One region of the Klebsiella sp. B345 genome, then DNA from elsewhere that is predicted to be linked to it. Evidence: predicted binding sites of a transcription regulator. Region 1 holds the regulator's gene; the other holds the start of a gene.
What was found. Region 1 encodes CRP, which controls carbon source genes, mostly activating them, when cyclic AMP is high. Its sites were predicted from a motif close to ATGTGANNNNNNTCACAT; they were not measured.
Positions count from the first base shown of each region.

Region 2: garD (galactarate dehydratase) is a predicted target of CRP. The motif match lies at 8,048-8,065, and genes of this name have one in related genera.

Region 1 is NZ_CP180443.1:2,504,015-2,516,462, forward strand. Features, by position in the region: gene ACMYSO_RS11890 (multidrug efflux RND transporter permease subunit) at 1-1,684, shown strand, start outside; gene ACMYSO_RS11895 (TetR/AcrR family transcriptional regulator) at 1,691-2,308, shown strand; gene ACMYSO_RS11900 (hydrolase) at 2,546-3,505, shown strand; gene ACMYSO_RS11905 (YheU family protein) at 3,502-3,720, shown strand; gene ACMYSO_RS11910 (phosphoribulokinase) at 3,757-4,626, shown strand; gene ACMYSO_RS11915 (OsmC family protein) at 4,695-5,099, opposite strand; gene crp (cAMP-activated global transcriptional regulator CRP) at 5,405-6,037, shown strand; gene ACMYSO_RS11925 (YccS/YhfK family putative transporter) at 6,090-8,168, shown strand; gene argD (bifunctional acetylornithine/succinyldiaminopimelate transaminase) at 8,158-9,378, opposite strand; gene pabA (aminodeoxychorismate synthase component 2) at 9,534-10,097, opposite strand; gene ppiA (peptidylprolyl isomerase A) at 10,260-10,829, opposite strand; gene tsgA (MFS transporter TsgA) at 11,106-12,290, shown strand; gene ACMYSO_RS11950 (cytosine deaminase) at 12,295-12,448, opposite strand, start outside.
Region 2 is NZ_CP180443.1:2,332,277-2,344,724, reverse strand. Features, by position in the region: gene ACMYSO_RS10970 (HPr family phosphocarrier protein) at 172-987, opposite strand; gene ACMYSO_RS10965 (PTS fructose transporter subunit IIC) at 998-2,410, opposite strand; gene pfkB (1-phosphofructokinase) at 2,421-3,335, opposite strand; gene ACMYSO_RS10955 (tagatose bisphosphate family class II aldolase) at 3,360-4,214, opposite strand; gene ACMYSO_RS10950 (DeoR/GlpR family DNA-binding transcription regulator) at 4,530-5,360, shown strand; gene ACMYSO_RS10945 (sugar kinase) at 5,371-6,318, shown strand; gene garD (galactarate dehydratase) at 6,371-7,942, opposite strand; gene garP (galactarate/glucarate/glycerate transporter GarP) at 8,337-9,671, shown strand; gene garL (2-dehydro-3-deoxyglucarate aldolase) at 9,700-10,470, shown strand; gene garR (2-hydroxy-3-oxopropionate reductase) at 10,499-11,389, shown strand; gene garK (glycerate 2-kinase) at 11,455-12,448, shown strand, end outside.

The DNA of each region.
Region 1 (12,448 bases):
CGTGACCGCCATGAGCCTCTCCGCGCTGGTAGCGATGACGCTGACCCCTACCTTGTGCGCGCATTTACTCAAGTCCGGTCACGCGAAGCAAGGCCGATTTTTCCGCTGGTTTAACCACGGCGTCGAAAAAAGCCAAAGCCGTTATCTCATCATTCTGCAGCACATCACTCGCCGGCCCTTACGCAACTGCCTGCTCACTCTTCTGCTGATCCTGTTGATGCTCTGGCAGTATCAACGTCTGCCAACCGGCTTCCTGCCGGAGGAGGATCAGGGATCGGTCGTCATTCAGTTTACGCTGCCGCCTGGCTCGCCGATGTCGATGACCGAGCAGACGGGAAAAGACATCTCAAACTATTTTATGACCGAAGAGAAAGACAACCTGAACGTCATTTTTATGGTCACCGGGCGTAATAACGCCGGCAGCGGACAAAACGTCGGCATGGCGTTTGTAGAGTTAAAACGCTGGGACGAACGCCAGGGTACAGAAAACAGCGCCCAGTCGATTATTGCTCGCGCCAATCGGTACTTCAGGGCATCGACCGACACGACGATTAGCGTTTCCGCCCCGCCGGCCGTTCGCGGACTTGGGCAGTCCAGCGGCTTTGAGCTGTGGCTGCAGGACCAGTCGGCGCAGGGGTATGACGCACTTCTCGCGGCGCAACAAAATCTGATGTCGATGGCGACAGCCAACAGCAACCTCGATGCAGTGAGACTCAATAGCCTTGATGAAAAATCTCAGTTGCACATTGAGGTGGATCGTCAGAAGGCCGAATCACAGGGTCTGGCGCAGGCTGACATCAACGAGACTATCGCCGCTGCCTGGGGGGGTGTTTACGTTAACGATTTTGTCGACCGCGGGCGTATCAAACGAGTTTACATGCAAGGCGATGCACCGTGGCGCTCCAGCCCTGAAAGTCTCGCCACCTGGTTTGTGCGCGGCAGTGAAGACAACATGGCTTCTTTCAACAGCTTCGCATCGATGCAATGGACCACAGGGCCGCAGATGCTGCAGCGATTTAATGGTCTGTCGGCGGTCCAGTTCCAGGGAAGTGCCGCCAGCGGTATTAGCTCCGGTAGCGCGATGAATGAAATGACCACGCTGGTACAGGGTCTGGATGGCTTCGGTCTACAATGGAGCGGATTGTCGTACCAGGAACAGGCCTCATCGGGGCAGACGCTGTGGGTTTACCTTGCCTCAGTTATCTTTATCTTCCTTTGTCTTGCCGCGCTCTATGAGAGCTGGTCAATTCCGTTGGCTGTTATGTTGATCATTCCTCCGGGCATATTGGGGGCAGTAAGCGCATCGACGCTGGCCGGTTTTGATAACGATATTTACTTTCAGGTCGGGATGCTGACCACCATGGGGCTGTCAGCTAAAAATGCCATCCTGATCGTTGAATTCGCCCAGACAAGGCTGGCGGCTGGCCAAAAGCTGGTGGAAGCCACCCTTGAAGGTGCACGCCTGCGTTTGCGGCCGATCATAATGACGTCGCTGGCATTTGTTGCCGGCGCCATCCCTCTGGTACTCTCTAGCGGAGCTGGCGCGTCGAGCCGCACGGAAATCGGAACCGCGGTGATCGGCGGGATGCTTTCCGGGACACTCCTGACGCTGCTCCTGGTCCCGCTTTTTTTCATCCTGATCCAACAGGGGATCCACTCCCTAAAAGGAAAACACAAAGGATAGCAATTGATGGCTAACCAACGTGGGCGCCCGATGACCGCGCGCCCTCGCATTTTACATACCGCATGCGAACTGTTTTTGAAACACGGGCTGGATGTCTCCCTCGACGCCATCGCCGCTGAAGCAGGAAGCTCCCGCCCCACGCTCTATAGCCACTTCCCGGGTGGTAAAGACGCGCTGCTGCTGGAGAGCTTTTCCTATTTAAACGCGAAAATGCAGCCGCCGCTGCGTCAGTTGCTGCAGGATAAGCAGCACGACTTACCAGCCCTGCTGCTCGGTTTTGCTCGTATCGTGCAGGCGCATTTTTACAGTGCGGAAAATATCCGCTTTCAGCGTCTCCTCATTCAGGTGCTGGTGCAAAAGCCCGAGCTGTACGCGGTGATCGAACAACGCCCGTCGGGCCGGGTGTTGACCGTGCTGGTTGAGATACTCAGCACGCAAAATGCGCGCGGCACGTTGACCCTGACGGAACCCGAAGTGCAGGCCAGGTTGTTCCTTGGATCGGTGATGGGTTACCCACTACCAGCGGCACTGATCTCGCAGCAGGCGCTTGACCCCGCGCAGCTGGAGCCACTCGCCAAATCTGCCGTCACTACTTTCCTCAGCGCCTGGCATTACCACTCCTGACCCACCGGACCGACGCCTGCCGGGCGCGATAATTACCGGCAGCGCGTACTCCAGTCATCACCCGGCCGCAATTTCGTGTAACCTATAGTCCTGGCCGTAAGACCACATATTGGATAACCGGCGCACCTCGTGCGCGGTATAGTGTCGTATTAGTTTATTAATTGCTCTGGTGCTATGGTTGAAATCACCCCCACAGAAATGACGCCCCCTGAAGACGATTCGCGCGAGTTTCACCCGATGCGCGGCGTGGGTAATCGTCATCTGCAAACCATGCTTCCGCGTCTGATCCGCCGCAAACTGGGCTTCACACCCTTCTGGCAACGCCTCGAGCTACCGGATGGTGATTTTGTCGATCTGGCATGGAGCGAAGACCCCTCCCTGGCACGGCATAAACCGCGGTTGGTCGTTTTTCACGGCCTGGAAGGCAGCCTGCACAGCCCCTACGCTCACGGCCTGATTCATGCTGCCATGCAGCGCGGCTGGCTGGGCGTGGTGATGCATTTTCGCGGCTGTAGCGGTGAACCCAATCGTAATAACCGGATCTATCATTCTGGCGAAACCGAAGACGGCAGCTGGTTTCTGCACTGGCTGCAACGTGAATTTGGTACGGTCCCGACCGCCGCCGTTGGCTATTCGCTGGGGGGAAACATGCTGGGCTGCCTGCTGGCAAAAGAAGGCGATAACGCCCCGCTGGACGCCGCGGTGATCGTCTCAGCCCCCTTCATGCTGGAAGCCTGCAGCTATCATATGGATAAAGGCTTTTCCCGGGTCTATCAGCGCTATCTGCTTAACCTGCTAAAGGCCAATGCGGCCCGTAAGCTGAAGGCCTACCCGGGTTCACTGCCGGTCGATTTACGCCAGCTCAAAGGAATGCGCCGCATCCGCGAGTTTGACGATATGATCACCGCGAAAATCCACGGTTTCGCCGATGCGCTGGACTACTATCGCCAGTGCAGCGCGATGCCACGATTAAGTGATATCACCACGCCGACGCTGATCATTCACGCAAAGGACGATCCTTTCATGGATCACCACTCTATCCCACCGCAAGAACAGCTGCCGGCAAATGTGGAATATCAGCTGACCGAACAAGGTGGGCACGTCGGGTTCGTTGGCGGCACGTTGCGTAAGCCGGAAATGTGGCTCGAACGACGCATTCCGGACTGGTTAACCCGTTGGTTGGGAGCACAAATATGATTATTCCCTGGCACGATCTGGATCCCGAAACGCTGGATAACCTAATCGAAAGTTTTGTATTGCGCGAAGGCACCGATTATGGTGAACATGAACGCTCGCTGGTGGATAAAGTCGCCGACGTCAAACAACAGTTAAAAAGCGGAGAAGCCGTGCTGGTGTGGTCTGAACTACACGAAACGGTCAACATTATGCCCCGCAAGCAGTTCCACGGCTAAGGCGGCACCACACCATCGTTTAATCTGGGAGTTGTTATGTCTGCCAAACATCCGGTGATTGCCGTCACGGGCTCCAGCGGCGCGGGAACCACGACCACCAGCCTCGCCTTTCGAAAAATTTTCGCCCAGCTGAATCTGCGTTCTGCGGAAGTCGAAGGCGACAGCTTCCATCGCTACACCCGCCCGGAAATGGACATGGCGATCCGTAAAGCGCGCGATCAGGGGAAGCACATCAGCTACTTCGGTCCGGAAGCCAACGACTTCGGACTGCTCGAAAATACCTTCATTGAATACGGGCGCAACGGCAGCGGTCAGTCGCGAAAATACCTGCATACCTATGACGAAGCGGTCCCGTGGAATCAGGTTCCGGGTACCTTTACGCCGTGGCAACCGCTCCCGGAACCCACCGACGTCCTGTTTTATGAAGGGCTGCACGGCGGCGTGGTCACCCCGCAGTACAACGTCGCACAGAATGTCGATTTGCTGGTCGGGGTGGTGCCGATTGTCAATCTGGAATGGATCCAGAAGCTTATCCGGGATACCAGCGAACGCGGCCATTCCCGTGAAGCGGTGATGGACTCCGTCGTGCGTTCGATGGAGGACTACATCAATTTCATCACCCCACAGTTTTCCCGTACCCATATCAACTTCCAGCGGGTCCCCACCGTCGATACCTCGAACCCGTTTGCGGCTAAAGGCATCCCCTCACTGGATGAGAGCTTTGTGGTGATCCACTTCCGTAATCTGCAGGATATCGATTTCCCGTGGCTGCTCGCGATGCTGCAGGGGTCGTTTATCTCGCATATCAATACGCTGGTGGTTCCGGGGGGCAAAATGGGCCTGGCGATGGAGTTGATCATGACGCCGCTGGTAGAGCGCCTGATGGAAGGCAGAAAGATCGACTAGCCATAAAAAACCCCGGACGCATTACGACCGGGGTTGTTCTCTGCTACCTGGCACTATCCTGCCGTCAGTTAGCCTTCAATGACTTCATAGGTGTGGGTGATGTTCACTGCTTTTTGCAGCATCAGCGCCACCGAGCAATATTTCTCTGCCGACAGATCCACCGCACGCGATACCGCCGCATCCTTCAGCTCTTTGCCGGTCACAATGAAATGCATGTTGATATTGGTAAACAGGCGCGGCGCCTCTTCCCGGCGTTCAGAGGTCAGCTTCACCTCACAGTTGGTCACGTCGTGACGCCCTTTCTGCAAAATAGACACAACATCAATTGCGCTGCATCCGCCCGCCGCCATCAACACCATTTCCATCGGGCTTGGCGCTTTATCTCCGGAGTTGCCGTCCATCAGAATCTGGTGACCTGATGCGGACTCTCCGATGAAGGTTAACCCTTCAACCCATTTCACACGAGCTTGCATAAAATTTAACTCCGAGGTTGCAATTTTCCTGACAGATTACGCGCACATAACAATTCTCGCAACGGAAGGCGACCTACATCATGCTGAAGCGAGACACCAGGAGACATGCGGCAAAAGCTATGCTAAAACAGTCGGGATGCTACAGTATTACATTGATGTATTGCATGTATGCAGAGGAGTTCACATTACAGGCTGAAGAAAAATCACCAGCCATTTCCCAGGCATAGGGAAACAATACGATTGCATGCCCGGATGCCGTGTAGTGTCGGCACCCGGAGATAGCTTATAACAGAGGATAACCGCGCATGGTGCTTGGCAAACCGCAAACAGACCCTACCCTCGAATGGTTCTTGTCTCATTGCCATATTCATAAGTACCCATCGAAAAGCACGCTGATCCACCAGGGTGAAAAAGCAGAAACGTTGTACTACATCGTCAAAGGCTCTGTGGCTGTGCTCATCAAGGATGAAGAAGGTAAAGAGATGATCCTCTCTTACCTCAACCAGGGCGATTTCATCGGTGAATTAGGCTTGTTTGAAGAAGGCCAGGAGCGTAGCGCCTGGGTACGTGCAAAAACCGCATGTGAAGTGGCCGAAATCTCTTACAAAAAATTCCGTCAGCTGATCCAGGTTAACCCGGATATTCTGATGCGCTTGTCGTCGCAGATGGCTCGTCGTCTGCAGGTCACCTCTGAAAAAGTGGGTAACCTTGCCTTCCTCGACGTCACCGGTCGTATCGCTCAGACGCTGCTGAATCTGGCTAAACAGCCGGACGCCATGACCCACCCTGATGGTATGCAAATTAAAATTACCCGCCAGGAAATTGGTCAGATCGTCGGTTGTTCTCGCGAAACCGTCGGCCGTATTCTGAAGATGCTGGAAGATCAGAATCTGATCTCCGCACACGGTAAAACTATCGTCGTTTACGGTACCCGTTAAGTCGTTAAAACGGCGTGTTGCCCCCGCAATACGCCGTTTTTGTCTCCTCCTGATGTGGCGCAGGCTGATTTACCATCCAGAAGTCAACTATGCACTGCGGCAAACGCTGGTGTTGTGTTTGCCTGTCGCGGTCGGTCTTCTCCTCGGTCACCTGCAACAGGGTCTGCTGTTTTCCTTAGTACCTGCCTGCTGTAACGTCGCCGGTCTGGACACCCCGCACAAACGCTTTTTTAAACGCCTGATCGTGGGCGGTTCACTGTTTGCCGGCTGTAGCCTGGTGGTTCAGCTGCTGCTGCAACAGGAAATCCCGCTGCCCTTAATTCTTAGCGGCCTGGCGCTGCTGCTTGGCGTGACGGCAGAGATTAGCTCGCTCCATGCCAGACTTCTCCCGGCCTCACTGATTGCAGCCATCTTTACCCTGAGCCTTGCCGGGAACATGCCCATCTGGGAGCCGCTGTTGATCTACGCACTCGGCACCTTGTGGTACGGACTGTTTAACTGGTTCTGGTTCTGGCTATGGCGCGAACAACCGCTGCGTGAATCCTTGAGCCTGCTCTACCGGGAGCTGGCTAACTACTGCGAAGCGAAATACAGCCTACTGACTCAGCATATTGACCCGGCGACCTCGCTCCCGCCGCTGCTCACACGCCAGCAAAAGGTGGTGGATCTGATCACCCAGTGCTACCAGCAGATGCATATGCTGGCGGCGAACCAGCGTAACGATCACAAGCGTCTGCTGCGGGCGTTTCAGGTGGCGCTGGATCTACAGGAACATATCTCCGTCAGCCTGCATCAGCCTGAGGAAGTTCAGAAACTGGTGGAGCGGAGCCACGCGGAGGCGGTGATCCGCTGGAACGCACAAACCGTTGCCGCCCGTCTACGGGTGCTGGCCGACGACATTCTGTACCACCGCTATCCGCAACGCTTTCATATGGATAAGCAGATTGGCGCGCTGGAGAAAATTGCCTGGCAGCACCCCGACAATCCCGTCGGGCAATTCTGTGCCTGGCACTTTAGCCGCATCGCCCGGGTGCTGCGTACCCAGCGCCCGCTGTATGCCCGCAACCTGATGGCAGATAAAGAACGCCGCCTGCCGCTGCTACCTGCGCTGAAGCACTATCTCTCATGGAAATCGCCGGCGCTGCGCAATGCCGCGCGTATCTGCGTGATGCTCACCGCCGCCAGCCTGATGGGCAGCGCCCTGCATCTTCCCAAGCCTTACTGGATCTTAATGACGGTGCTTTTCGTCACCCAAAACGGCTACGGCGCGACACGAGTGCGCATCGTCCATCGGGCGGCCGGCACCCTCGCAGGCCTCGCCATTGCCGGACTGACGCTGCACTTTCACGTTCCAGAGGGGTATACGCTTACCGCGTTGCTGATCATTACGCTGCTGAGCTACCTGATTATTCGTAAGCATTACGGCTGGGCGATGGTCGGCTTTACCGTGACGGCGGTCTATACCCTGCAACTTCTGACACTTAACGGCGAACAGTACATTGTCGCCAGGCTTATCGATACGCTTATCGGCTGCCTGATCGCCTTTGGCGGGATGGTCTGGCTGTGGCCACAGTGGCAGAGCGGACTGCTACGTAAAAACGCCCATGACGCGCTGGAAGCCGATCAGGAGGCCATCCGGCTGATCCTCAGCGACGACCACCAGGCACCGGCGCTGGCCTATCGCCGCATGCGCGTCAATCAAGCACATAACTCGCTGTTTAACTCGTTGAACCAGGCTATGCAGGAGCCTGGGTTTAACTCACATTATCTGGAAGATATGAAGCTGTGGGTCACCCACAGCCAGTTTATTGTTGAGCATATCAACGCGATGACCACCCTCGCCCGCGAGCACAACATGCTGACGCCGGAGCTGGCCCGGCGCTATCTGGAGTCCTGTGAGATTGCGCTTCAGCGCTGTCAGCAGCGGCTGGACACCGACGGTCCTGGCAGCGCTGACGACGTGAATATTATGGAGTCTCAGGACGTTGAAGTGAGCCGCGGCCCGCTAAGCACCATGGAACAGCACCTGCAGCGGATCCTAGACCATCTGAACACCATGCACACCATCTCGTCGGTGGCATGGCGTCAGCGTCCTCATCATGGCATCTGGCTAAGCGCGACTAAGCGCTAAGCACCTTCTGTACCGCCTGGGCAAAGCGCGCCATCCCTTCAGCAATATCCTGCTCATCGATCACCAACGACGGCACAAAGCGCATGACGTCCGGCCCGGCGTTGAGCACCATGACGCCCGCATCCGCCGCGGCATACAGAAAATCACGCGCCCGGCCTTGATGCTGCGGTTTGAGCTCCGCGCCAATCAGTAACCCCATGCCGCGGATATCGCTAAACAGGTCGAAACGAGCATCAATCTCCTGCAGATGTTGCACAAACAGCGCCCGCTTCGCGTTCACCCCTTCCAGCACATCAGGCGTATTAATCAGATCAAATGCCGCCCCGGCAACGGCGCAGGCCAGCGGATTACCGCCGTAGGTTGAACCATGGGAGCCAGCATGGAAGGCGCTGGCAATCTCATTGGTGGTCAGCACGGCGCTGATCGGGAAACCGCCGCCCAGCGCTTTAGCACTGGTGAGGATATCCGGCGTCACGCCATAATGCATGTACGCAAACAGCGAACCGGTACGCCCCATCCCGCACTGCACTTCATCAAACACCAGTAGCGCCTGATGCTCATCGCACAGTTCACGCAGTCCTTTCAGGAACTCTGGCGTCGCCGCCATCACGCCACCTTCTCCCTGGATCGGCTCAACCACGATCGCGCAGGTGTGATCGTCCATCACCGCTTTAACCGCATGCAGGTCGTTAAACGGCACGTGGATAATGTCGGCGGGTTTCGGGCCGAAGCCATCAGAATACTTTGGCTGCCCGCCCACGGACACGGTAAACAGCGAGCGGCCATGGAAGGCGTTATGGAAGGCGATGATTTTGGTCTTATACGGACTGTGGCGGGTAATGGTGTAGTGGCGCGCCAGCTTGAAGGCCGTCTCGTTGGCTTCCGTACCGGAGTTCATAAATACCACACGCTCGGCAAAGGTGGCGTCCACCAGCTTGCGACCAAGGCGCAGCGCCGGTTCGTTGGTAAAGACGTTGCTGGTGTGCCACAGGGTTTCGCCCTGCTGCTGCAGCGCCGCCACCAGCGCCGGATGACAATGACCTAACGCCGTCACCGCAATCCCACCGGCAAAATCAATGTACTCTTTACCCTGCTGATCCCATACGCGGCTACCTTTACCCTTTACCGGGATGAATTCCGCAGGTGCATAAATTGGCAGAATAACTTCATCGAATGTGGCGCGGGTAATTACCGGTTGCTCAGTTGCCATGTCATGCCATCCTTCTTCGTTACGCAATCATTATTGTGATAATCTAATCACAAAATATGCATAAAAAATCAATCAATGGCAACTGTATAGCCAAAATAATTCGCGTTGTGGGGTTAAGCGACTAAGCGCTAGCCTGGATGTATGAAAGGCATAAATCATCGATTGAGAAAGTTTGCCAGCAGCTGATGCCCTTGCTCGCTGAGAATGCTCTCCGGGTGGAACTGCACCCCTTCGAGATCCCACTCGCGATGGCGAATTCCCATAATTTCACCATTCTCGCTACGCGCCGTCACTTCAAAGCAGGCGGGAAGGGTCGCAGGGTCAATGAGCAAAGAGTGATAGCGGGTGACCACCAGCGGATTATTCAGCCCCAGGAAGACCCCGGTGCCGTTGTGCTGGATAGGCGAGGTTTTGCCGTGCATAACGGTAGCAGCGCGGACGATGGTGGCCCCAAAGACCTGCGCAATCGCCTGATGGCCCAGGCAAACCCCCAGCAGCGGAACCCGGCCGGCATAATGCGCGATAACCGCCAGCGAGATGCCGGACTCATTCGGCGTACAGGGCCCGGGCGAGATAACAATTTTCTCCGGCGCCAGCGCCGCAATCTCCTCAAGCGTCAACTCATCATTGCGCTTGACCAGCACCTCCGCCCCCAGCTCGCAAAAATACTGGTACAGGTTCCAGGTGAAAGAATCATAGTTATCGATAAGCAGGATCATGGTGGCTCCGGAAAAAACAAAACCGGGCTATTCTACTCAGATTATGCTGCTGCGCTTATCACTTTGCGAAACATCCGTGCAGAAGGGTCGGAATCGCCCTTTCCGCTGAGACAGAACGGGCGATAAGGCGCGGGGGATCATTACCCGCGCGGGAAGAAAAGCTTACGGCAGGACTTTCGCGGAGAGGATGACGACGGGTTTAGACGGAACATTCTGGTACGGCCCGACGTTGTGGGTCTGCACCTGAGAAATCTTATCTGCCACGTCCATGCCTTTCACCACTTTACCGAAGACCGCGTAGCCAAAATCACGCTGTCCGTGGTCAAGGAAAGCATTGTCAGCGATATTAATGAAGAACTGGCTGGTCGCGCTGTCCTGGTCGGCAGTACGCGCCATCGCGATGGTGCCGCGGGTGTTGCGCAGGCCGTTATCGGCTTCGTTTTTAATCGGCGGATTCGGCTGCTTTTGCTGCATCTGTTCGTTAAATCCACCGCCCTGCACCATGAAGCCCGGGATTACGCGGTGGAAGGTGGTGTTGTTATAGAAACCGCTGTTCACGTATTTCAGGAAGTTATCCACGGAAATCGGTGCTTTCTGGCTATTTAACTCCAGCTCAATATTTCCCGCGGAGGTCGTCAGCAATACATGAGGATCGCCCTTCGCAGCCATAGCCGGAGAGAAAGCTGAAATGGCGACAACGGCAACCACCGCCGCCAGAGTTGATTTGAACATGGGAATTCCTTAACGGAGCAGAATAAAAAGCGAGTGCTTTGATTCTAAAGAGCCTTTGCATCGTGGGCCAGCGTTTTACCTAATTTTACGTAGCTGAAATAGTTGTTACGACACATCCATTCACCAGCGCCGCATTTAAAGCCGATCAACATCACACTAATCAATGCAAAAAAGAGTGTATTACATAATAAACGTTTGCTTACATCACGCGAATGAATAAAATCTGTTCGCCATCGCGCAGTCAATGCGCTTTACATTTCTATTCACAGGCCAGTCATGACTAACAGCAACCGTACCAAGCTCACATGGATCAGCTTCTTCTCCTACGCCCTTACCGGTGCGTTGGTGATCGTCACCGGAATGGTGATGGGAAATATCGCCGATTATTTCCACCTACCGGTTTCCAGTATGAGTAACACTTTTACTTTCCTCAACGCCGGTATTCTGATCTCTATCTTCCTGAACGCCTGGCTGATGGAAATTGTCCCGCTGAAAACTCAGCTCCGTTTTGGCTTTATTCTTATGGTGCTGGCCGTTGCCGGGCTGATGTACAGCCACAGCCTGGCGCTATTTTCCGCCTCGATGTTTGTACTGGGTCTGGTCAGCGGGATTACCATGTCGATCGGTACCTTCCTGATCACCCACATGTATGAAGGCCGTCAGCGCGGTGCGCGCCTGCTGTTTACCGACTCCTTCTTCAGCATGGCGGGGATGATTTTCCCGATGGTCGCTGCATTCCTGCTGGCTCGTAGCATTGAGTGGTACTGGGTGTACGCCTGCATTGGTCTGGTCTACGTAGCGATCTTTATTCTGACTTTCGGCTGCGAATTCCCGGTTCTCGGTAAAAAAGCGCAGCAGGACAGTCAGCCCGTGGTCAAAGAAAAGTGGGGCATCGGCGTGCTGTTCCTCGCTATCGCGGCGCTGTGCTATATCCTCGGCCAGCTGGGCTTTATCTCCTGGGTGCCTGAATACGCGAAGACGCTGGGTATGAGCCTTGCCGATGGCGGTCAACTGGTCAGTGATTTCTGGATGTCTTACATGATTGGAATGTGGTCATTTAGCTTTATCCTGCGCTTCTTCGACCTTCAGCGGATCCTCACCGTTCTGGCGGGCCTGGCAACGGTGCTGATGTATCTGTTCATCAACGGTTCGCCGGAGCACATGCCATGGTTTATCCTGACCCTGGGCTTCTTCTCCAGCGCGATTTACACTTCGCTCATCACCCTGGGTTCGCTGCAGACCAAAGTGGCATCGCCGAAGCTGGTGAACTTCGTCCTGACCTGCGGCACCATCGGCACCATGCTGACCTTCGTTGTGACCGGCCCGATTGTGGCAGCCAGCGGCCCACTGGCTGCGCTGCACACCGCTAACGGCCTCTACGCCGTGGTCTTTGTGATGTGCCTGATTCTCGGGTTCGTCTCCCGCCACCGCCAGCACAACATGGCAGCGGCGTCTCACTAAGCCTTTAAGCCGTCGGCCCCTTAGCATCCGCGAAGGGGCTGTTTCTGGTAAAGAACAGCTCCTCTCCTCCTCTGTCAGTCTGGATCCAGGTCTGTGCCAACTGCGTCGTGGCAATCACCCTACCTTGACGGATCGACCAGCGGACCGGTACCTGACAA
Region 2 (12,448 bases), 170 kb from region 1:
CCTCCGTTTCCTTTCGAATATATTCGTTATGTTTTGTTTGTGTCGCAAACTCCTTTGTTTTGATTTGTGATCTAACCCGAAAAAAAGAAAGATAAAACGTAATATTGCGAAAGTTACGGATAAAAAAAACGCTCTGGCGACGACGACAGAGCGTTGTTAATTGATTGAAATTCAACTAAATATTCGTGAAATCCAGCTTCGTTTGGGCTTTTCAACTGGCTGAACGGTTTGCCGGGGTTGAGCGGCGATTTCACCCAATCCGGCATTAAAGGCATCACTAATGGCATCCAGCGCCTGGTGGGCATCTTCTCCGCTGGCCATAAAGTGCAGACGATGTCCCTGTTTTGCGCCGAGAGAGACCACCCGCATCAGGTTTTTGGCATCGACAATCGCGGAACGCGTGTCGAGATTTTCCACCCGAATTTGTGATTGCCACTGTTTAACCGCTTTGACCAGCACGGCGCTTGGTCTGGCGTGCAACCCGTGGGGGTTGCGTAGGGTAAACGTCGCCTCTTCGTCAAACTCCGGGGGCGGCACGATTTCCTCCCCTTCAGCGGGAAAAATATGACCCGCCAGAATGTCCAGCACCGCCTGTGGACTCTCGGCGCGCGATAGCGCGCCAGGTACGCGATCGTCACTCAGGGAGTGCGTGAGCTGGCGCAGAATATCGAGGTGTTCATTATCCTGGGCGGCGATGCCGACAATCAGATAGGCCGTCTGCTCCTCTCCCCAGTCCACCCCCTGCGGGCAGGCCAGCACCTTCACGCCGGTTTTCGATACCGCATCGCGGCTCTGCGGCGTACCGTGGGGAATGGCAATACCGTTACCGAGATAGGTGCTGATTTGTCCTTCGCGCTCGCGCATACCGTTCAGATAGGCGGGCGTGGTATGCCCGGCTTCGGTTAAACGCCTGACGACGTGCTGCAGCGCCTCATCTTTCGTTTTGACCTCATGGTCGAAATAGATATCTGCGGAAGTCAGTTGCATAACATGTTCCTTATTTAATGGCTCCGGCAAGGGCCGTCGCTTCCTGGGTTCGTTTTTGCCATAGTCTCCAGCAACCCAGCATGACTGCCCCGCAGGCGGAACCGGCAAGAATACACAGCACCCACATCAGCGGTTTGCTCACCAGCGGCAGGATCAGGAAGCCACCGTGCGGCGCAGGAACCTGGATATGCAAGCTATAGCTCAGCACTGCTGAAATGGATGAAGCAATCATCATCATAGGAATGACGCGTAAAGGGTCTTTGGCTGCGAAGGGAATGGCGCCTTCAGTGATATGGGTACAGCCGAGGATGTAGTTGACCATCCCGGCGGCACGCTCTTCTTCACTGAATCCTTTCGGGAAAAAGGTGGTAGCAAGGGCAATCACCAGCGGTGGCGTGATACAAGCAGCGGAAACGCCAGCCATGAAGAAGTAGTTACCTTGGCCAAGCAGCAGGGTGCCGGTGACATAGGCGGCTTTATTCACCGGGCCACCGAAGTCAAAGGAGCACATCGCGCCGACCACGATACCCAACAGAATCGGGTTCGCTTCCTGCAATGAGCTCAACCAGCTCATCATGGCATTGTTGATGGCGGCGACCGGTTGCCCCAGCAGTACCATCATTACGCCAATCACCAGCACGCCAACGAGCGGCATAATGAAGATAGACTTCAGGCCCTCATACTGACGCGGCAGACCGTTGAGCATATTGCGGATGAGCAACATAAAGTAGCCGGCGGCGAAGCCGGCGATAATCCCGCCGAGAAAGCCAGCTCCAGTCGCGTTGGCCAGCAGTCCGCCAACGAAGCCGGCTACCATCCCGGGGCGCCCGGAGATAGACCAGGCAATATAGGCCGTGAATATCGGTACCATGATGGAGAAGGCCTGCTGACCTACTTTCATCAAGGTAGCGGCGATAACATTGTATTGTGGTGAATTTGGGTCGGCGGAGTAGATGCCCCATAAGAAGGAGATGGCAATCAAAATCCCTCCGGCGACGACAAACGGCAGCATGTTAGACACGCCGCTCATCAGGTGCTTATAGACCTGGCGACCGAAAGATTCTTGCTCGTATTTCTCCGTCGACTCCTGAGAAGACGATATACCCTGACGAAGCGTCGCCTGACCGTTGATCACTTTATTAATTAAATCGGCCGGATGATGAATGGCCTCTTTTACCGGTACTTCAATTACCGGAAGACCATTAAAGCGCTCAACATTAACATCTTTATCTGCGGCGATAATCACGCCGTAAATATTTTTGAGATCTTCTGGAGTAATGGCGTTTTCAACGCCAGAAGCCCCATTGGTTTCAACTTTAATATCGATATTTAATTTCTTTGCTGCGGTTTTTAAGGCTTCTTCAGCCATAAACGTATGGGCAATACCTGTAGGGCAGCCGGTAACTGCTATAATTTTTTTCATAATCGGACCTTTATAATTGGACGACCTGAATTTGCTGTAATAATTCTTCTGTGCGTTGTAACGTTCCTAATCCAGCGGATGCGGCAACATCAGCCCCGGTCGCGCTGGCTAATGCCAGCGCATGAGCGACATCTTCTTTGTTAAGCCAGCGACTGAGAAAAGCACCCAGCGCGGCATCACCGGCACAGGCCGAGCTCACCAGTTCAATTTTCGGTGCGGAACAGAACCACACCCCTTTACCGTTAGAGAAATAGAGCCCTTCAGCCCCCATCGTCAGCAGAACGTTGCGGGCGCCCAGCTGGTGAAGCGCTTGCATCGCCGCCTCTACCTGCTTAGGGTTACTGACTTCCAGGTCAAAGATTTCCCTCAATTCATCATCATTGGGTTTGATCAGTAACGGCTGTAATTCCAGGAGCTGGCGCAGGATCGGATGGCTGATATCGAGAATAACTTCACACCCTTTCTGCTGGCAGAGTTCGATTATTTCGCCATAAAACCGGCTTTCCATTCCTGGCGGTAAACTACCGCTGATCACTAAATAATCTCCAGGCGCGATGCATTGCAGGTGATAAATAATCTGCTGCTTGCAGTCATCATCTATTTTCGCTCCGGGGTTAACAAGCTTATATTCTTCCACTCCATCGTTAATAAAAATATTAATTCTGGTAGGTTCTGAGACCCATGCCGGCGTCACTTTAATTTTCTTCTGACGTAGCTCTTCAACAATATAACGACCCGTAAAGCCACCGAAAATTCCCATAACATGGGTGGGTTGCTGATAATGATTTAATATCAGAGAGACGTTGACCCCTTTGCCGTTTGGGCAATATTCCGTGCGCTGGGTTCGATTAACCACAGAAGGCTGCAACGGATCGCAAAAGATATTCATATCGATCGCTGTATTGAGAGTCAGGGTATGGATCACGACATTGCTCCTTTGATCCGAAAGTTACAGTTGCCCTTCGCAGCCGCAAACGTGAATGACTTTGCGCACAACATCTTTCATCGCCGCTTTAGCCGGCTTCATGTAATGGCGGGGATCGTTGGCGCCAGGGTTTTCCGCGAAGTACTGTTTTAGCGCATCAGAAAAGGCGATTTTCAGTTCTGTGGCGACATTGACTTTACAGACGCCCAGCGAGATTGCCCGGCGGATATCGCTATCCGGAAGGCCTGATGCGCCATGTAATACCAGCGGCACGTCAACACAATCGCGTATGGCGGCAAGGCGCTCAAAATCGAGTTTTGGTTCCGCAGCGTACAGACCGTGTGCGGTACCGATAGCCACTGCCAGCGAGTCGATGCCGGTACGTGCTACAAATTCGCGAGCCTGCTCCGGGTTGGTATACAGCGCATCTTTGGCATCAACAACCAGATCGTCTTCCACACCGCCCAGACGGCCGAGCTCGGCTTCTACGCTTGCATCATAGCGGTGGCTTAGTTCGACCACGCTCTTGACCAACGCCACGTTTTCTTCAAAAGGAGAGTGTGAACCATCGATCATGACGGAGCGGATCCCGGCCTGCACTTTACGAGTGATATCGCCGAGATCTTCATGGTGATCGAGATGCACCGCCAACGGTAGATCCCAGAGTTTTGCCAGATCGCGAGCGATCGCCACAACGTTACCGGTTCCCGCATAGCTGTAGGTTCCTGGGGTACCGGCAAGGATCAGAGGGGAACGTAGTTCCGCAGCAGTTTCAACCACAACCTGCATCGTCTCAAGGTTGTGAATGTTAAAGGCTGGCACGGCGTAGCCGAGGCGTTGGGCTTTCGACAGCATATTTTTCGTGGAGATGATGTACATTTATACCTCTATTTTCATATTGTAAGTTAACTTATGTATTTAACCTTCGTTTTGAAAGTAATGTAGCGATCGTCTCGGCGAATTGTTGTGATCAACTGCACACAACAATCATGTCTGTTTAAAAATGAAAGTTATTCGATCTTGTTTGTTTTCTTTTTTAAAAGTATCTTAAACAGACTTGTTGTTTTTAATTAGTTGAATTTAATGGTTTTAATTTTAAAGGCAGTGCCTTGTGGCAGCGTGGCGTTTGACAATGTGATGGGGAAATTTAAAAATGAAAGTTATTCCGGGAGATCATTAAGAAGGCGCAACACTGTGGCAAAACCGTCAACCAGCCTGCTGAAAAGGCGTTTAGACATCGCGGAGATCGTGCGCAAAAACGGAGAGATTAAGGTCGACGATCTGGCTGAAATGCTGGCTGTCTCCGGGGTGACGATTCGTAACGACCTGAATTACCTTGAACAGCAGGGCTACCTGAAACGTTCTTTTGGCGGTGCTATATACACTTCTCAGGCAGGGGCTCCGGTCGCCCGGACTCCGGAAACCTCAGTGGTAACCGATAAGGCGCTGGAAACTGAAATGGCTCGCCAGATTGCCGCGCAAATCGAAAATAGCGAGACGCTTTTTCTGGGGCAGGGATCGATCTTACGCAAAGTGATCCCCTTCCTTGCAGGCTATGACGAACTCTGTTTGCTATTAAACGATCTGGCGCATGTGCCACTGGCACAGGAGTTTCTTAATGGTGAAACCGTGCTGCTTGGCGGTGTGCTGGGGAATACCGGCAAAATAGTTGAAGGCGAACTGGCGTTGAGTGCGTTGGGCCATTATCGCCCTTCACGCGCGTTGATTGCCGTCGACCATATTGCCGACGATGGCACCTTAAGCGTCAGACAAGAGGCCAGCGCCCGTCTGCTGAGTGAAGCGGTGACTCAAAGTGAGCGGGTTATTGCGGTGGTGGCGAACCGTCCGGTCTATGGCGACAAGCGATACGCGATTGGTGAATTGCGGCAGATGAGCGGCATCGTGACGCCACAGGTAGTGGCGGCGGAATATCATTCCCGTCTTCTCGCGGCCGGATTGACTAACAGCTATACCAATAATGAGTGCCTGACATGGCTCAACCCTGCTTTGCAAAAGGCAAAGTGAAGGAGTGGTAATGAACGTGACCATTTGCACCATCGGCGAACTGCTGGTGGAGTTTCTGGCGAAAGAAGAGAACCAGGGGTTTTCTCGCCCGGGAGAGTTTTGGGGGCCATATCCCAGCGGTGCGCCGGCAATTTTTGCCGACCAGGTGGCCAGGCTGGGTTTTGGTTCAGTTCTTTTTAGCTGCGTGGGTAATGATGCATTTGGTGAAATGAATATTGCGCGGCTGGATGCTGATGGCGTCAACGTCAACGGTATCGCTATACTGCAAAAAGCAACGACCGGTAGCGCTTTCGTCAGCTATCGGAGCCAGGCGCAGCGCGATTTTATTTTTAATATGCCGAACAGCGCCTGCGGCCTGTTAACGGCCGACCATATTGATGACCACCTGCTTAACCAGTGCAACCATTTTCACATTATGGGCTCATCACTGTTTTCGTTTCGCATGATCGATGCGATACGCAAAGCGATAGAAAATATCAAAGCGCGAAACGGGACGGTGTCGTTCGATCCGAATATCCGCAAAGAGATGCTCAACATCCCTGAAATGTTGCAGGCCTTTGAATATATTCTTGATTATACGGATATCTTTCTGCCAAGCGACGGCGAACTGGATTACTTTGGTCTCAATCCAGGCCGGGATGAACAGGTGCTGGTGGATAAACTGCAAAAGCGCGGTGTAAAGCATGTGGTCATTAAACGCGGCCCGCGTGGCGCAAGCTATTTCAGCGCTGAGGAAACGCATCATGTTGCCGGTTTTAATGTTCCGGTAGTGGATCCAACGGGGGCGGGCGACTGCTTTGGTGCGACTTTTGTCAGCCTGTTCCTGTCAGGCGTATCGCCGCAGGAGGCGCTGAGATGGGCCAACGCCAGCGGTTCTCTGGCGATTGCCCAACGTGGGCCAATGGAAGGGACTTCGACAAAGTTGCAGATAGAGGCCTTTCTTAACGACCATCAATAAGATGGGAGATCCCGCTCGACATGCTTCGAGCGGGTCAGACTTTTTTCGCCGATCAGGTCACCGGCGCCGGGTTAAACACTGCCAACTGATTATGCAGGCCCCAGCGGTCAGAGAAGGTCTTCTTGCGACCGCTCGCCACATCAAGAATAAACTCAAACAGCTTCAGGCCGACATCTTCGATGGTCTCTTCGCCAGTGGCGATGGTCCCGGCGTTGATGTCCATTAAGTCATACCAGCGGTTTGCCAGCTCGGTGCGCGTTGCCATCTTGATGACCGGCACCGCCACCAGACCGTATGGCGTGCCGCGCCCGGTGGTAAACACCTGCACGGTAATTCCTGAGGCCACCTGCTGGGTGCCGCAGACAAAATCGCTGGCCGGGGTGGCGGCGAAGATCAGGCCGCGTTTCGTCGGGCGCTGGCCCGGAGACAACACCTCGGCAATCGCGCTTTTGCCCGATTTGGCGATAGAGCCCAGCGCTTTTTCCACCACGTTTGCCAGACCACCTTTTTTATTGCCCGGAGATGGGTTGGCGCTGCGGTCGGTTTTCCCCTGGTCGAGGTAGTTATCGTACCAGGCCATCTCTTCGAGCAGACGCTTACCAACCTCTTCGTTGATCGCCCGCGGCGTCAGCAGATGAATGGCGTCGCGAACCTCGGTGACCTCAGAGAACATGACGGTTGCGCCGCAGCGAACCAACAGGTCGGAGGCATAGCCTACGGCCGGGTTGGCGGTCACGCCGGAGAAGGCATCGCTGCCGCCACACTGCATACCGACCACCAGTTCAGAGGCCGGGCAGGTTTCGCGCTGGCGGGCGTTCAGTTTCGCCAGATGACGCTCGGCGACCTGCAGGATATCTTCCACCATCGATTCAAAACCGACGTGATGTTCATCCTGTAAACGCACGATGCTGGCGCTGTCGACGGCAATCGGCTGAACATCTTCGGTTCCCTGCAACAGGCGTTCTGGCTGAAGTTTTTCACAGCCGAGGCCCACGACCATGACTTCGCCACCAAAGTTTGGGTTCAGCGAAATATTATGGATGGTGCGGATAGGGATCACCGCGGCGGGGGCATTGATCGCAACGCCGCAGCCATACAGATGGTTAAGGCCAACCACACCGTCGACATTCGGATATTTTGGCAGCAGGTCACGTTCAATAATTTTCACGACATAATCCACAACCCCAGCCACGCAGTGAACGCTGGTGGTGATCCCTAGCAGGTTCTTGGTGCCGACGCTGCCATCCGCATTGCGGTAGCCCTCAAAGGTGTAGCCGGTAAGCGGCGGGAGAGGCTCCGGCACTTTTGTCGCCAGTGGCAGCGTGTTTAATGGCGGCGCGCTCGGGAGCTCAACCATGGACTCGTCAATCCAGCTGCCGCGCACGATATCGCGTACGGCGTAACCAATCACCTCGCCGTAGCGGATGATTTCGCCGTGGGCAGGAATATCGACCAGCGCCACTTTGTGGCCTTGCGGGATATGCTCGATCAACGTCAGCCCATCAGGGAAACGCGTTCCGGCCGTTAAACCTCGATCGTTAACAATAATCGCCACATTATCGGTATCGTGTACTTTTATATAAAACGCCGTCGGCGATTCTTGTCTAATTTCAATGTCAGCCATTGTCCAGTATTCTCCAGCAAGGTGCGAATAATTAAATAAATAGGTTATTCAAAGGGTGCCACTGTGATTTGTTAAATAAAGAATGTCAGGTGTTCATGATTTAAAATGTGATCTAAATCACTCATTGTGGCGAGAGCCAACGCGACAGTAAGGGAAAACGCCGGAACTGTGCATCAGCGCCCATTTGTTATTGCGTTTGCACAGTAATAACTGGTTTTTGTCGTTGTTTATGGGTTATATGCACAGTGTTCAATGAGCGCCGGCTGATTATACTGAATCATGCTTGCAATGCACCGGATGAGTAAATCGAGGAAGTTTAATATCGATTTCTGAATAATTAAAAATCACACCAAAAATAAATAATGGTAGGTGTGCTGTACCTGAGGAATATTAAATGAGTCTGGATGCAACGATAGAACAAAGAAAAGGTATACCAACCCGGTATTTAATTCTACTTATTATATTTATTGTTACCGCCGTTAACTATGCCGACCGTGCAACATTATCTATTGCCGGCACGGAAGTGGCAAAAGAGCTGCAGCTCAGCGCCGTATCAATGGGCTATATTTTCTCCGCTTTCGGCTGGGCCTACCTGCTGATGCAGATCCCCGGCGGCTGGCTGCTGGATAAATTCGGCTCGAAGAAAGTCTACACCTACAGCCTGTTCTTCTGGTCACTGTTCACCTTCCTGCAGGGCTTTGTGGATATGTTCCCGCTGGCCTGGGCGGGTATCTCCATGTTTATCATGCGTTTTATGCTGGGCTTCTCGGAAGCGCCTTCCTTCCCGGCAAACGCCCGTATCGTAGCGGCCTGGTTCCCGACCAAAGAACGCGGCACCGCTTCGGCTATCTTTAACTCCGCGCAGTACTTTTCCCTCGCGCTGTTCTCACCGCTGCTGGGCTGGCTGACCTTTGCCTGGGGCTGGGAGCATGTCTTTACCGTGATGGGCGCTATCGGCTTCGTACTGACCGGTCTGTGGGTCAAACTGATCCATAACCCGACTGACCACCCGCGTATGAGCAAAGAAGAGCTGAAGTTCATCTCCGATAACGGCGCAGTGGTCGATATGGACCATAAAAAGCCGGGCAGCGCGGCGGCCAGCGGTCCTAAACTTCACTATATCAAGCAGCTGTTGAGCAACCGCATGATGCTGGGCGTGTTCTTCGGCCAATATTTTATCAACACCATCACCTGGTTCTTCCTCACCTGGTTCCCGATTTACCTGGTGCAGGAAAAAGGGATGTCGATTCTGAAAGTGGGTCTGGTGGCCTCAATCCCGGCGCTGTGTGGTTTTGCCGGTGGTGTACTGGGCGGCGTGTTCTCTGACGCTTTGATTAAACGCGGTTTTTCTCTCACCGTGGCGCGTAAATTGCCGATTGTTCTCGGCATGCTGCTGGCCTCAACCATTATTCTGTGTAACTACACCGACAACACGGCGCTGGTTGTGACGCTGATGGCGCTGGCGTTCTTTGGTAAAGGGTTTGGCGCACTCGGCTGGCCGGTGATTTCAGATACCGCGCCGAAAGAGATCGTCGGTCTGTGCGGCGGGGTCTTCAACGTCTTCGGCAACGTTGCCTCCATTGTGACCCCGCTGGTTATCGGGTACCTGGTGAGCGAGCTGCACTCATTCAACGCTGCGCTGGTCTTCGTCGGCTGCTCTGCTCTGATGGCGATGGTTTGCTATCTGTTTATTGTCGGCGACATCAAGCGTATGGAACTGCAGAAATAATTAACGGTTAAGTGACAAGGTATAAGCGATGAACAACGATATCTTCCCGAACAAATTTAAGGCTGCTCTGGCAGCACATCAGATTCAGATTGGCTGCTGGTCAGCGCTGACCAGCCCGATTAGCACCGAAGTTTTAGGTCTGGCCGGTTTCGACTGGTTGGTGCTGGACGGCGAACATGCGCCGAACGACATCTCAACCTTTATCCCTCAGCTGATGGCGCTGAAAGGCAGCACCAGCGCGCCAGTGGTGCGCGTACCGACCAACGAGCCGGTCAATATTAAACGCCTGCTGGATATCGGCTTTTATAACTTCCTGATCCCGTTCGTTGAGAGCAAAGAAGAGGCGGTCAATGCGGTGGCTTCCACCCGCTATCCGCCGGAAGGCATCCGCGGCGTGTCCGTGTCGCACCGCGCCAATATGTTTGGCACCGTGCCGGATTACTTCGCGCAATCGAACAAAAACATCACCATCCTGGTGCAAATCGAGAGCCAGCAAGGGGTGGATAACGTGGATGCGATTGCCGCCACCGAAGGCGTCGACGGCATTTTTGTCGGTCCAAGCGATCTGGCTGCTGCGTTAGGTCATCTGGGCAACGCGTCGCATCCGGAAGTGCAGAAAGCGATCCAGCACATCTTTGCCAGCGCGAAAAAGCACGGTAAACCCAGCGGCATTCTGGCTCCAGTAGAAGCAGATGCACGCCGTTATCTGGAGTGGGGCGCGACATTTGTGGCCGTTGGCAGCGACCTTGGCGTATTCCGCTCAGCGACGCAGAAATTAGCTGATTCCTTTAAAAAATAATCACCATCGATACGAGAGAGAAAACGTTATGACAATGAAAGTTGGTTTTATTGGCCTGGGCATCATGGGTAAACCAATGAGTAAAAACCTCCTGAAGGCGGGTTACTCGTTGGTGGTTACCGACCGTAATATGGAAGCGATTGCTGATGTGATTGCCGCTGGCGCGGAAACCGCCACCTCGGCGAAGGCGATTGCTGAGCAGTGTGACGTGATCATCACCATGCTGCCGAACTCACCGCACGTCAAAGAAGTGGCGCTGGGTGAAGGCGGTATTATCGAAGGTGCGAAGCCGGGAACGGTGCTGATCGACATGAGCTCAATCGCTCCGTTGGCAAGCCGCGAAATCAGCGACGCCCTGAAAGCCAAAGGTGTGGATATGCTGGACGCGCCGGTCAGCGGCGGTGAACCGAAGGCCATTGACGGCACCTTGTCAGTGATGGTGGGTGGTGATAAAGCGATTTTTGACAAGTACTACGACCTGCTGAAAGCCATGGCGGGCTCCGTGGTGCATACCGGCGATATTGGCGCGGGCAACGTGACCAAACTGGCCAACCAGGTGATTGTGGCGCTGAACATTGCCGCGATGTCTGAAGCACTGACTCTGGCGACGAAAGCCGGCGTTAACCCGGATCTGGTGTATCAGGCCATTCGTGGCGGTCTGGCCGGCAGTACCGTGCTGGATGCCAAAGCCCCGATGGTGATGGATCGCAACTTCAAACCGGGCTTCCGTATCGATCTGCATATCAAAGATCTGGCCAATGCGCTGGATACCTCCCATGGCGTGGGCGCACAGCTGCCGCTGACCGCCGCAGTGATGGAGATGATGCAGGCACTGCGTGCCGACGGTCTGGGTACTGCCGACCATAGTGCGCTTGCGTGCTACTACGAAAAACTGGCGAAAGTGGAAGTCACTCGCTAACAAGAAGGGCGCGGGCGCGCGCCCTGTAATTCTTGCCTTGCGCGGCACTGTCAGGCTACATAACTATGAAAATCGTAATCGCCCCAGACTCTTATAAAGAAAGCCTCTCGGCGACTGAGGTTGCACAGGCTATTGAAAAAGGTTTTCGGGAAATTTTCCCCGATGCGCAGTACGTGAAGGTTCCTCTTGCCGACGGCGGCGAGGGGACCGTTGAAGCGATGATCGCCGCGACCCAGGGAACCGAGATGAGCGCCTGTGTGACGGGGCCATTAGGGGTTCCTGTTGATGCCTGCTGGGGGCTTTCCGGCGACGGTAACACGGCGTTTATTGAAATGGCGGCGGCCAGTGGCCTGGCGCTGGTGCCACCGGCACAGCGCAATCCATTATTGACGACGTCGCGAGGTACCGGCGAGCTGATTTTGCAGGCGCTGGATCACGGGGCGAAAAATATCATTATTGGCATTGGCGGCAGCGCGACCAATGACGGTGGCGCGGGGATGGTACAGGCGCTGGGCGCGCGTCTTTGCGATGCCGCAGGTGCCGAAATTGGCCACGGCGGCGGCAGCCTGTGCTATCTCAATTCGATCGACGTTTCCGGCCTTGATGCCCGTCTGCGAGATTGCGCGATCCGCGTGGCCTGCGATGTGACTAACCCACTGATTGGCGACAGCGGTGCGTCGCGGATATTTGGGCCGCAGAAAGGGGCTACCGAAGCGATGATCCGCGAACTGGACGATAATCTGGCGCATTACGCGCAGATCATTCAGGCCGACCTGCAGGTAGATGTGAAGCAGGTGGCTGGTGCGGGGGCCGCTGGCGGGATGGGGGCGGCGTTGATGGCGTTCCTGCATGCCGAGTTACGCAGTGGGATCGAAATAGTGACCCAGGCGTTGAATCTCGAAGAGCATATCCTCGATTGCTCACTGGTGGTGACCGGTGAAGGCCGGTTGGATAGTCAGAGTATTAACGGCAAGGTTCCGGTTGGCGTGGCGAGCGTCGCGAAAAAATACCATAAGCCGGTGATTGGTATTGCTGGCAGCCTGACCAGCGATGTGGGCA